2 regions of the Novosphingobium sp. UBA1939 genome follow, and region 1 is predicted to be linked to the other one. Evidence: riboswitches for the same ligand, from Rfam matches in the RefSeq annotation. Region 1 holds a riboswitch; the other holds the start of a gene.
What was found. Region 1 has a riboswitch for cobalamin ahead of B3547_RS09840 (hypothetical protein). Riboswitches for the same ligand answer to the same signal wherever they lie in the genome.
Positions count from the first base shown of each region.

Region 1 (6,034 bases):
ATGCGCGTCATGCAGCAGATTGATGCAGAAACGCCCCGCGCGGATCATCGCGTCGTGGCTCGATCCCGACCGGTTGACGCAGATGGCCATGGCGCAGGGATCGAGGCACACCGGCATGAACGCGGACATGGCGAGGCCGACGGGTGCGTTCGTTGCGGGATCGAAGCTAGTGACGATGCCCACCGGCGCGGGCATGTGCCGCAGCACGCGCTTGAGCCGGCTGTCTATGGTCGTGGTCACGTTGGTTGCCATCGATTGCCTGCCTGCTCCCGGGATGCGAAACTGCGCCGGATTTATCGCACCGTGCTACGCGGGTTATATGCGATCTGCGCAGGAATCGTCCGTCTTCATGCGCAGGACCCGGCCGGGTCATGCCCCGAACAGGCTGGCGACAGCGGCGGGCGAGGAGGGGAAATAGAAATGCATGTAGGTGGCGTGCAGCGATCCCTGCCGGAACAGGGCTTCGCCGGTCCGGCCGCCGGGGTTTTTGGCCCGGGTAACGGGGGATAACGGGGTATCCATCCTGGAATAGTGGAACGTGTGGCCGCGCAGGCTGCCCGCGGGCAGCGCCATGTCCTGCAATCCCAGCGCGGCAAGGCTCGCCTGCATTGTCGCCCGGCCCGGCATCAGGCCCAGCATCGGGGCGTGCGCGCCTTTGCCGTCGTCCAGTGCCTCCAGGCAATAGAGCATGCCCCCGCATTCGGCGAGCACCGCCTTTCCCGCTGCGTGGTGCGCGCGGATGGCATCGCGCATGGCGTGGTTGCCGGCCAGCCGGTCGAGGTGAAGTTCCGGGTATCCGCCGGGCAGCCACAGCGCGTCGCATGGGGGCAGCGTGGTATCGGCGAGGGGCGAGAAGAACGCCAGCGTGGCGCCCATCGCGCGCAGGCAATCGAGGTTGGCGGGATAGAGGAAACCGAACGCCGCATCCCGCGCGACGGCGATCCGCAGCCCGGCGAGATCGCGTCCCGCGCGGGTGGAGGCTTCGTGTCCGGCGAAATCCACCGGCGCCGGCAGCCAGCAGGCCTCGCCCGGCAGCGCGGCGGCCGCCCGGTCGATGCGCCCGTCGAGATCGGTGATCTCGTCCGCCTGCACCAGGCCGAGATGGCGCTCGGGAAAGGCGATCCCGGCATCGCGGGGCAGGGCGCCCAGCCACTGCACGCCGCCGCGCAGGCTTTGGCCGAGCATGGCCGCGTGACGCTCTCCCGCAACGCGGTTGGCCAGCGCCGCGATCACCCGCACGTCATCGCGGTAGGTGGCCAGCCCATGGACCAGCGCGCCGTAGCTCTGCGCCATGGCGCTGCCGTCCACCACCGCCAGCACGGGCAGGCCGAAGCGGGCGGCCAGATCGGCGGCGGACGGATCGCCGTCGAACAGGCCCATCACCCCTTCGACGAGGATGAGATCGGCCTCGCGCGCGGCATCGGCCAGCAGGCGGCGGCATCCGGCCTCGCCCACCATGAACAGGTCGAGCTGATAGACCGGCGCGCCGCTCGCCCGTTCGAGGATCATCGGATCGAGGAAGTCCGGGCCGCACTTGAACACGCGAACCTTGCGCCCGGCCTGGCGGTGCCGACGCGCCAGCGCCGCCGTCACCAGCGTCTTGCCCTGTCCGGATGCCGGCGCGCTGACCAGCAGGGCCGGGCACCGCGCCGCCTTCACCGGTCGATCCCTTCCTGCGCGCGCACGCCGTCGCGGAAGGCGTGTTTCACGTCGCGGATCGCGCTGACGGTGTCAGCCGCGGCGATCAGCGCCTCGTCGGCGGCGCGGCCGGTGATGACGACGTGCTGCATCGCCGGTCGCGCTTCCAGCGCGGGCATGATCTCGTCGAGCGCGAGATAGCGATAGGTGACGAGGTAGGTCAGCTCGTCCAGCACGACCAGGCTGATCGCCGGATCGGCCAGTGCGGCCCTGGCCTTTTCCCAGCCGGCGCGCGCGGCCGCGATATCGCGCTGGCGGTCCTGCGTTTCCCAGGTGAAGCCTTCGCCGCACTTTTCCCAGATCACGTCGGGATGGCGCGAGAAGAAGGCGCGCTCGCCCACGTTCTCGGCCCCCTTGATGAACTGGAACACGGCCGCCTTGCGACCGTATCCCAGCGTGCGCGCGACCATGCCGAAGGCGCTGGAGGACTTGCCCTTGCCGTTGCCCGTCAGCACCAGCAGCAGGCCCTTGTCGCGCGTGGCGGCGGCGATTTTGGCGTCGACCACCGCCTTGTGCCGGCGGGTGCGCTCGCGGTGCGCGTTGTCTTCGGACCCGCTCACCGGCGCTCGCTTTCGCGCAGCTCGGGCCGGATCAGGAACAGCAGCGAGAACGCGGCGGCGGCCAGGCCGCTCCAGCCCAGCGTCGCCCACAGCGTCGACGGGAAATAGCGCCCGATGCGCGGCAGGAAACCTGCGAGCGTCGGATCGGCGAAGCGGCCGCCGAGGAAGTAGAAACCGCCGCTCGAAAGCAGTTCGGACGCGAACGTGGCGCAGATCAGCAGCACGGCCATGATCGGCAGGGCGGCCAGGCTTTCGCCCAGCCGGGTCTGCGCGTACCGTCCGGCCAGCCACATCACGCCATAGGCGGGCACCAGCATCCCGTAGGCGGGCGTAAAGCAGAAGGCCGACTGGCCGAACCAGCCGATCACCACCACGTCGATGGCATAGCCCAGCAGGAACAGCGCGCCGAACGCGGCCGCGCGGCGGACGAAGAAGCCCAGCACGAAGAAGCTGGCCAGGCTGGTATCGGGCAGGTGGATGACCTGGCTCAGCGAATGGCTGCGCGTGATGAGCATGACAAGGGCGAGAAGCCCGAAGACGGACAGTTCGAACCGGGTATTGCGGACCATGAGGGGTCTCCTGAACGGGTTGGATTTCGCGTTGTGGCCGCGCACGCGACCATCGGCTGCGGCGCGGGGGCCTTTGCGATGCGCGGGCGGGCGCGGGCCCGAAAGCGCGGGGCCGGGGCGCACGCCTGCTGCGGTTGTCGTGGATGTCAGACGCAGTTCATCACAGGCCCCCTTCGGCAACAAACGCACTTATGTCGTCCGCCAAGGGAGAAGCCCTCGTCCGCCCGGTGCATCCCGCCCGCGCGAAGGAACGACGATAGCGGGCCGGTTTCCTGACTTCCCGGATCATCGCGCCTGTCGCCGCCTTCTCAGGGCCGGAACCCCAATGGCATGATGGCGATGCGCTCACCGGTCACAGTTGCGGGAGCAGTGCCGGATTCGGCGGATTTCCGCCGGCCGGACTTCCCGATTAAGCCCTTTCGGGCACCCGTTACGCCGCCGGTGATAAGCGAAGCGGCGCGATGCCGCAAGCATTCGCGCTTGCGGCATCGCCGGCGCGAAGCTATCCGCCGCTCTGCGACAGGTTCCCCGAAAGGGGATCAAAAGGGAACGGGGTGCGAAACCCCGGCTGCCCCTGCAACTGTAAGCGGCGAGCCGACCGGCCATCACGCCATTGGGACTTCACCGTCCTGAGAAGGCGGCCGTACCGGCATTGACCCGTGAGCCAGGAGACCTGCCTGACGCGGTCGTTCTTCGTTCGGGCAGGGTGCACCGGACGTTCGAGGTTCCCGCGCCAAAGGCGGGACGATCCCTCGCGCAACGACAGCCACTGCCTGCCGGGAAGACCGTGCGGGAAGCGTCGTCTCGTGCCCTCCGGCCACCTCGCCGGGGCGTCGCGCGGCGGGCGTTTTCCTTGCGGTCCGAGCGGCAGGTCATCGCCGTTCGTATCCAGGGAACCGCACCATGCGCCTGACCCGTTGTTCTGTTGTTTCCATCCTTTCCCTTTCGCTGGGCCTGCCCGTGGCCGCCCATGCTGCCCCTTACCCCGAAGATCCGGCCGCTGACGCCGCTCCCGACACCTCCATCGTCGTCACCGCGCTGCGCACGCCGGTCGCGCAGGATCGCGTCTCCTCCACCGTCACCGTGCTGGACGAGGCTGCCATCCGGCAGGCGCAGCCGCTGGCCGTGACCGATCTTCTGGTCCGCACGCCGGGCATCAGCCTTTCGCGCAACGGCGGTTACGGCGCCGCCACGTCGCTGCGCATCCGTGGGGCGGACGCTGGCCAGTCGGTGATGGTGATCGACGGGATGCGCCTGTCCGATCCTTCCGCCACGTCCGGCGGCTATGCCTTCGCCAACCTGCTGGTCGATGACATCGAACGCATCGAGATCCTGCGCGGCCCGCAATCGATCCTGTGGGGCAGCGACGCGATCGGCGGCGTCATCAACGTGACCACGCGGCGCGCGGAACAGCCGCTGGAAGGCGGCCTGGCGGTCGAGGCCGGCACGCACGATACGGTGAACGCGCAAGCCGGCGTGGGCGGCACGGGCAAGCTGGTTGATTGGCGGCTGTCCGCTTCGACCTTCTCCACCGACGGCATTTCGGCGCGCAGCAACGGCACCGAGCCCGACGGGTACCGCCGCACCTCGGCCAGCGGCACGGCCACGGTCAAGCTGACGCCGAACCTGTCGCTGGACCTGCGCGGGTACTGGGCCGACGCGCGCAACGATTTCGACAGCACGGCGGGCGATTCGCTCAACTATGGCCGGACGAAGGAATGGTCGGGCTATGCGGGGCTCAATCTGGCGCTGCTCGATGGCCGCTTCACCAACCGGCTGGCGGCGATGCAGACCGAGACGGACCGCGAGAACTACGACCCCGCCCGCGCGATCCGTCCGCTCAATTTCGATGCCCACGGCCGCGTCCGCCGGTTCGAGTATCAGGGATCGCTGCGCCTTTCCGACGCGGTGCAGGCCGTGTTCGGCGCCGAGCGCGAGGAACAGCGGATGACCACGGCCTCGCCGGGCAACAACACCGCGCCCTATGCCCTTGTGCCCCAGGCGGCATCGACCGACAGCCTCTATGGCGAGCTGCGCGCGACGCCGCTTGCCGGGCTGACGCTCAATGGCGGCGTGCGCTACGATCACCAGTCGCGCTTCGGTGGCAACACGGTGTTCAGCGCCGGCGGGGTCTATACACCCAACGCGGGCAGGACGGTGCTGCGCGCCAGCTATGACGAAGGGTTCAAGGCTCCGTCGCTCTACCAGCTGTTCAGCCTCTACGGCAACGCGGACCTCCGGCCCGAAAGGGCGAGGGGCTGGTCGGCCGGCTTCGAGCAGACGCTGGGCAGCGTGCTGCACGGTTCCGCGACATGGTTCGAGCGCGACACCGACAACCTGATCGACTTCGCCTATTGCCCAACAAGCGGCACGCTGCCCGCGTCCTGCTATGTGCCCGGCACCACCACGACGCGCTTCGGCTATTACGCCAATGTCCGCAAGGCGCACGCGCGGGGCATCGAACTGAGCGGCGATGCGCGGATCGGCGTGCTGTTCGCGCAAGCCAACTACAGCTGGATCTCCGCGCAGGACCGGTCGCCCGGCGGCGCCGACTTCGGCCGCCAGCTTGCCCGCGTGCCGCGCCATCTCGCCAATATCGAAGGCGGAATCGATCTGCCGCAAGGGGTGAAGGCCAGCGTGGCCGCGCGCTACGCCGGCGCAACGTTCGACCGCGCGGGCAGCCGCGCGACCCTGCCCGACTACTGGCTGGTCGACCTGCGCGTGCAGTGGCGCGTGGCTGGCGGGCTGACGGTCCATGGCCGCATCGAAAACCTGGCCGACCGGCACTACGAGACCGCCAGCGGTTACGGCAGCCTGGGCCGGACGGTCTATATCGGCCTGCGGAGCCGGTTCTGATGCTGCGCGCGGTTGCAGCGGGGCCGGCGGTGGTGGTCTGCTCCACCTGCCGCCTGTCCGCCGACCGGCGCGAGGACGAAGGCGGGCGGCGCGGCGGCGCGCTGCTCGCCGAGGCCTTGCGGCAGGTTCAGGCACGGGAACCGGACCTTGCCGGCGTGGCGGTGCAGGAAATGGCCTGCCTGTTCGCCTGCCAGCGCCATTGCACGGTCCATATCCGCGCGCCCGGCCGGATTGGCTACGTGCTGGGCGGCTTCATGCCCGACGAGGCTTCGGCCCGCGCGATCCTCGGCTATGCCACGCGCCACGCCGAAAGCGCGGAAGGTGTGGTGCCCTATGCCGAATGGCCGGAAG
Region 1 is NZ_DDFB01000067.1:9,296-15,329, forward strand. It holds gene B3547_RS09825 (flavin reductase family protein) at 1-252, opposite strand, end outside; gene B3547_RS09830 (cobyrinate a,c-diamide synthase) at 370-1,659, opposite strand; gene cobO (cob(I)yrinic acid a,c-diamide adenosyltransferase) at 1,656-2,258, opposite strand; gene B3547_RS09840 (hypothetical protein) at 2,255-2,827, opposite strand; cobalamin riboswitch at 3,073-3,273, opposite strand; cobalamin riboswitch at 3,332-3,522, shown strand; gene B3547_RS09845 (TonB-dependent receptor plug domain-containing protein) at 3,731-5,683, shown strand; gene B3547_RS09850 (DUF1636 domain-containing protein) at 5,683-6,034, shown strand, end outside.

Region 2 (3,662 bases), on a different contig from region 1:
GCGTCGATCCGCGCGACGAGCCGCTCGCCGCGCTCCGGATGCCCCGCCAGCGCGGCAATGCGGCGGACCTGCGCACGACTGTCGGCCACGTTCATGGCGATGGGAAGCTGCGCGACGGGAATGCCGAGGCGACCGTAGGCCTCGCGCGCAGCCGGGCCGAGGAACGTATCGCCCAGCACGAGATCGGGATGGAGCGCCAGCACTTCCTCCACCGTGCCGCGCGTGGCGGGAAAGCGCCGGGCCAGCGCCACGTCCATCGAACTCGATCGGGGGTCGCGGCTGTAGTGTGACAGCGCCAGCACCTGCCCCGGATCGGCCACTTCGGCCAGGATCGCATCGCTGCACGGGTTCAGCGAAACGATCGCGGGGTGCGCGCGCGTGGCCGAAGGCGGAGGCGTGGCCGGCGCGCAGGCGGAAAGAGCCGCCAGCAACGCCAGCCCCCAGCCCCGCCGCCGCAAGGCCGGCGGGGTGGAAGAAGGCAAGGAACCGCCCGCCTTAATAGCGCACCCGCGCGCCGATGAACGCGGAGCGGCCCCAGGTGCCGTATCCGGCCGAGGTCTGGTACTTTTCATCGAACAGGTTTTCGACCCGACCGAACAGTTCGAAGAAATCCCCGAACGGCAAGCTGGCGCGCAGCGTGGTCAGTTCGTAGCCATCCAGCCGGGTGCGGTTGGCCGCATCATCGAAGCTGTCGCTGACGAGGCGGATGTCCGCGCCCAGGGTCAGGCCAGCGAGCGGCGAGGTCCAGTCGGCCGAAAGCGTCAGCGCGTTGCGCGGGCGGCGGGCGAGCGCCTTGCCGTAGTTCGCGTCCGCCACGGTCAGGTTGCGGGCGCGGTCATAGGTATAGACCGCCTGAGCCCGGAACGTGGGGCTGACATCGGCGCGCAGTTCCAGTTCCACGCCTTCGGCGCGGGTCTTGCCGACGTTGTCGTAGAAGCCGTAGCGCCCGTCCGCGCACAACGGGCTGGTGGCCGAGAAGCACGATACATAGGCGATAAGGTTGCGCGTATCGCGCCGGAACCAGGTGGCCGAGGCGTGGAACACGCCATCGGTCGTGGTGTATTCGCCCCCGGCGTCGTAGCTGCGGCTGCGTTCGGGGCTGAGCCCCTGGTTCCCGTAATCCGAATAGAGCTGGTAGAGCGTGGGCGCCTTGAACCCTTCGCCATAGCTGGCGCGCAGGCGCAGCCCCTGCGCCACGCGGACGCTGCCGTTGGCGCCGAACGTCGCCTGCGTGCCGAAGCGGCTGTGATCGTCCACGCGCACGCCGGCGGCAAGGCTGGCCCGGTCGGTGTACCAGCCGAACAGCGCGTGGCCGCTGGACAGGCGCGCGCTGCGCTGGGCATCGAACGTGGAAGAGAAGCGCGTCCATTCGCTGTCCCCGCCGAAATCGAGCGCGAAATGCGCGGGCAGCGCGATGCGGCCGGTCAGGTCGACGCGCTGACTGCGGCCCTTGTAGCCGTACTGCGGATCGGCGCCGTAGGTGGGGTCGTAATAGTTCCGGCGCGTATCGGCGAGCGCGTAGCCGCCGTCGAGCGTAAGCGCGCTGCCGGCATAGTGGAACCCGGCGCGGCCGGAGAACTGGCGGGTCTTCTGGTATTCTGGCGTGTCGCCGAACACGGTGTAAGTCGGCGGCGGATAACCGTCGATATCGAGCTTGCTGTCGGCATAGCGCGCGACAGCGTTGAGCGAGAGATCGGGGGTGAGGTTCACGCGCCCGCGCCCGCCGATGCGCCACTGGCGATAGCCGTCCGGCTCGGTGCCGACCGCGGCGGCGGAAACGCCATCGGTGCGGGCATAGCCGCCGTTGAGCGAGAAGGCATAGCGATCATTGGCCACGCCAGCCACGGCATCGGCGGAGACGGTTTCCTTCGCGCCATATTCGACGCTGGCTTCCGCGCCGTTCACTTCCTTCGTCGTCACCGCGATGACGCCGCCGATCGCGGCGCTGCCCCAGACCACGGAGTTCGAGCCGCGCAGCACGTCGATGCGGCCAATCCCACCGGTCAGCAGGTTGCCGAAATCATAGCCGCCCGAGGGCGAGGACACATCCTCCACGCGCACGCCATCGATCAGCACCAGCACCTGTTCGGCTTCGGAGCCGCGCAGGCGCACGCCGGTAAAGGTGCCAAGACCGCCGTTGCGCGAAAAGGTGAGGCCGGGCACGCGCTCCAGCACGCGCGTCAGGTCCGCGCCTTGCACTTGCGCGATCTGCTCGGCGGTGATGACGGTGACGGCCTGCCCGGTCTGGTCGAGCCGGAGCTTGCTGCCCGTGGCGAGCACGGTGATCTGCGCATCGGCGGAGACGGCCGGCGCGGCGGGTTGCGCCATATCGTCCTGCGCCAGCGCCGGCGCAGCGGTCAACAGGGATGCGGTAAGGAAAAACAGATACTTGCCCGGCATTCTTCAGACTCCCAGCCCATGAACGAACTGCCGTTCATGGCGGGAGGACCGCCGGGCCAACGGGCGGAACTCGCGACGCGTGCGCCCGGTACACCCCGCCCGGCCGCGGAACGACCACACACCGGCAGGTCTCCTGGCTCTCCGGGTCATCGCCCCCTGCCCGCCTTCCCGGCCGTGCGGCCAGTGGCATCGTGGACAGAGCGCTCGCCGGATACAGTTGCGGGGGCAGCTCCGGTTGGGGACCGTGCTGGTCCTTCGCGGATTCCCTCTGGGCCCGTTGCGGGCACCGGTGGCGTCGCTGCGGCGCGTAGCCCCGAACGGGGGCACGGGCAAGAGTCTTAACCGATTCACCCTATGACGCGGGTCTGTGCCGCCTTGGGACGGCGCGAACGCCGTGCGTGCGGGACCTGTCCGCGCGCGCTAGCGCAGGAGAGCAAAGGAACGCGTCCAAGACCCGATGCCGCTGGAGATCGCCTACCGTCCGTTCACCCTTCCGACCGGGGCCTTGCCCCCGGCTGCGGAGGAGAACGTGCGCGCGGGCGATGTCAGCCGCCAACGCGACGATAACCCTGCCGATGGCCTTGCGGACATGGCCGATCCCGCCCCCCTTGTGCCCCGCCCGCGCGATTTTGCCGCGCGCATCCGCCGGCGCGACATGGTTTCGGTGCGGCGCCGGCTGCGGACCCCGTCGATGCTGCGCCAGCGACTGGCCGGCGTGGCCACGATAGGCCTGTTCGCGATGGTGCTCGGCCCGGTGGGATGGGGCAGCCCCGGCGGGATCGACCGCGCCTCTGCGCAGGCCGAAGCGGGTGCGCTGCAACCGTTCGAGCAGGCGGGCGAAAGCTTTCCCGGATCAGCCTTCTACTATGTCTCGCCCGACGATACCGGGCTGATCGCGCCCAACGCCGCCGAACAGGCCTGGGCCGCGCACCGCGATGACGAGGAGGTCGCGTCCGCCATCGAACCCGCCGGCCCCGCCGCGCGGCCAATCTTCGCGCGCGGCAGCGGCGAGGACCAGTGGCGCGCGCTGCAGTGCCTGACCGCGGCGATCTATTACGAGGCCGCTTCGGAACCAGACAGCGGCCAGCGCGCGGTGGCGCAAGTGGTGCTGAACCGCGTGGCGCATCCCGCCTTCCCCAATACCGTGTGCGGCGTGGTCTATCAGGGATCGGAGCGGCCCGGCTGCCAGTTCAGCTTCGCCTGCGACGGCGCGATGGCACGGACGCCGTCGCTCACCGCATGGATCCGCGCGCGGCGCGTGG
Region 2 is NZ_DDFB01000029.1:127-3,788, reverse strand. It holds partial or broken gene B3547_RS05055 (ABC transporter substrate-binding protein) at 1-482, opposite strand, end outside; gene B3547_RS05050 (TonB-dependent receptor plug domain-containing protein) at 496-2,400, opposite strand; cobalamin riboswitch at 2,508-2,706, opposite strand; partial or broken gene B3547_RS05045 (cell wall hydrolase) at 2,858-3,662, shown strand, end outside.
Region 2: it holds a riboswitch for cobalamin, as region 1 does, so the genes downstream of both, B3547_RS05050 (TonB-dependent receptor plug domain-containing protein) here and B3547_RS09840 (hypothetical protein) in region 1, are expected to answer to the same signal.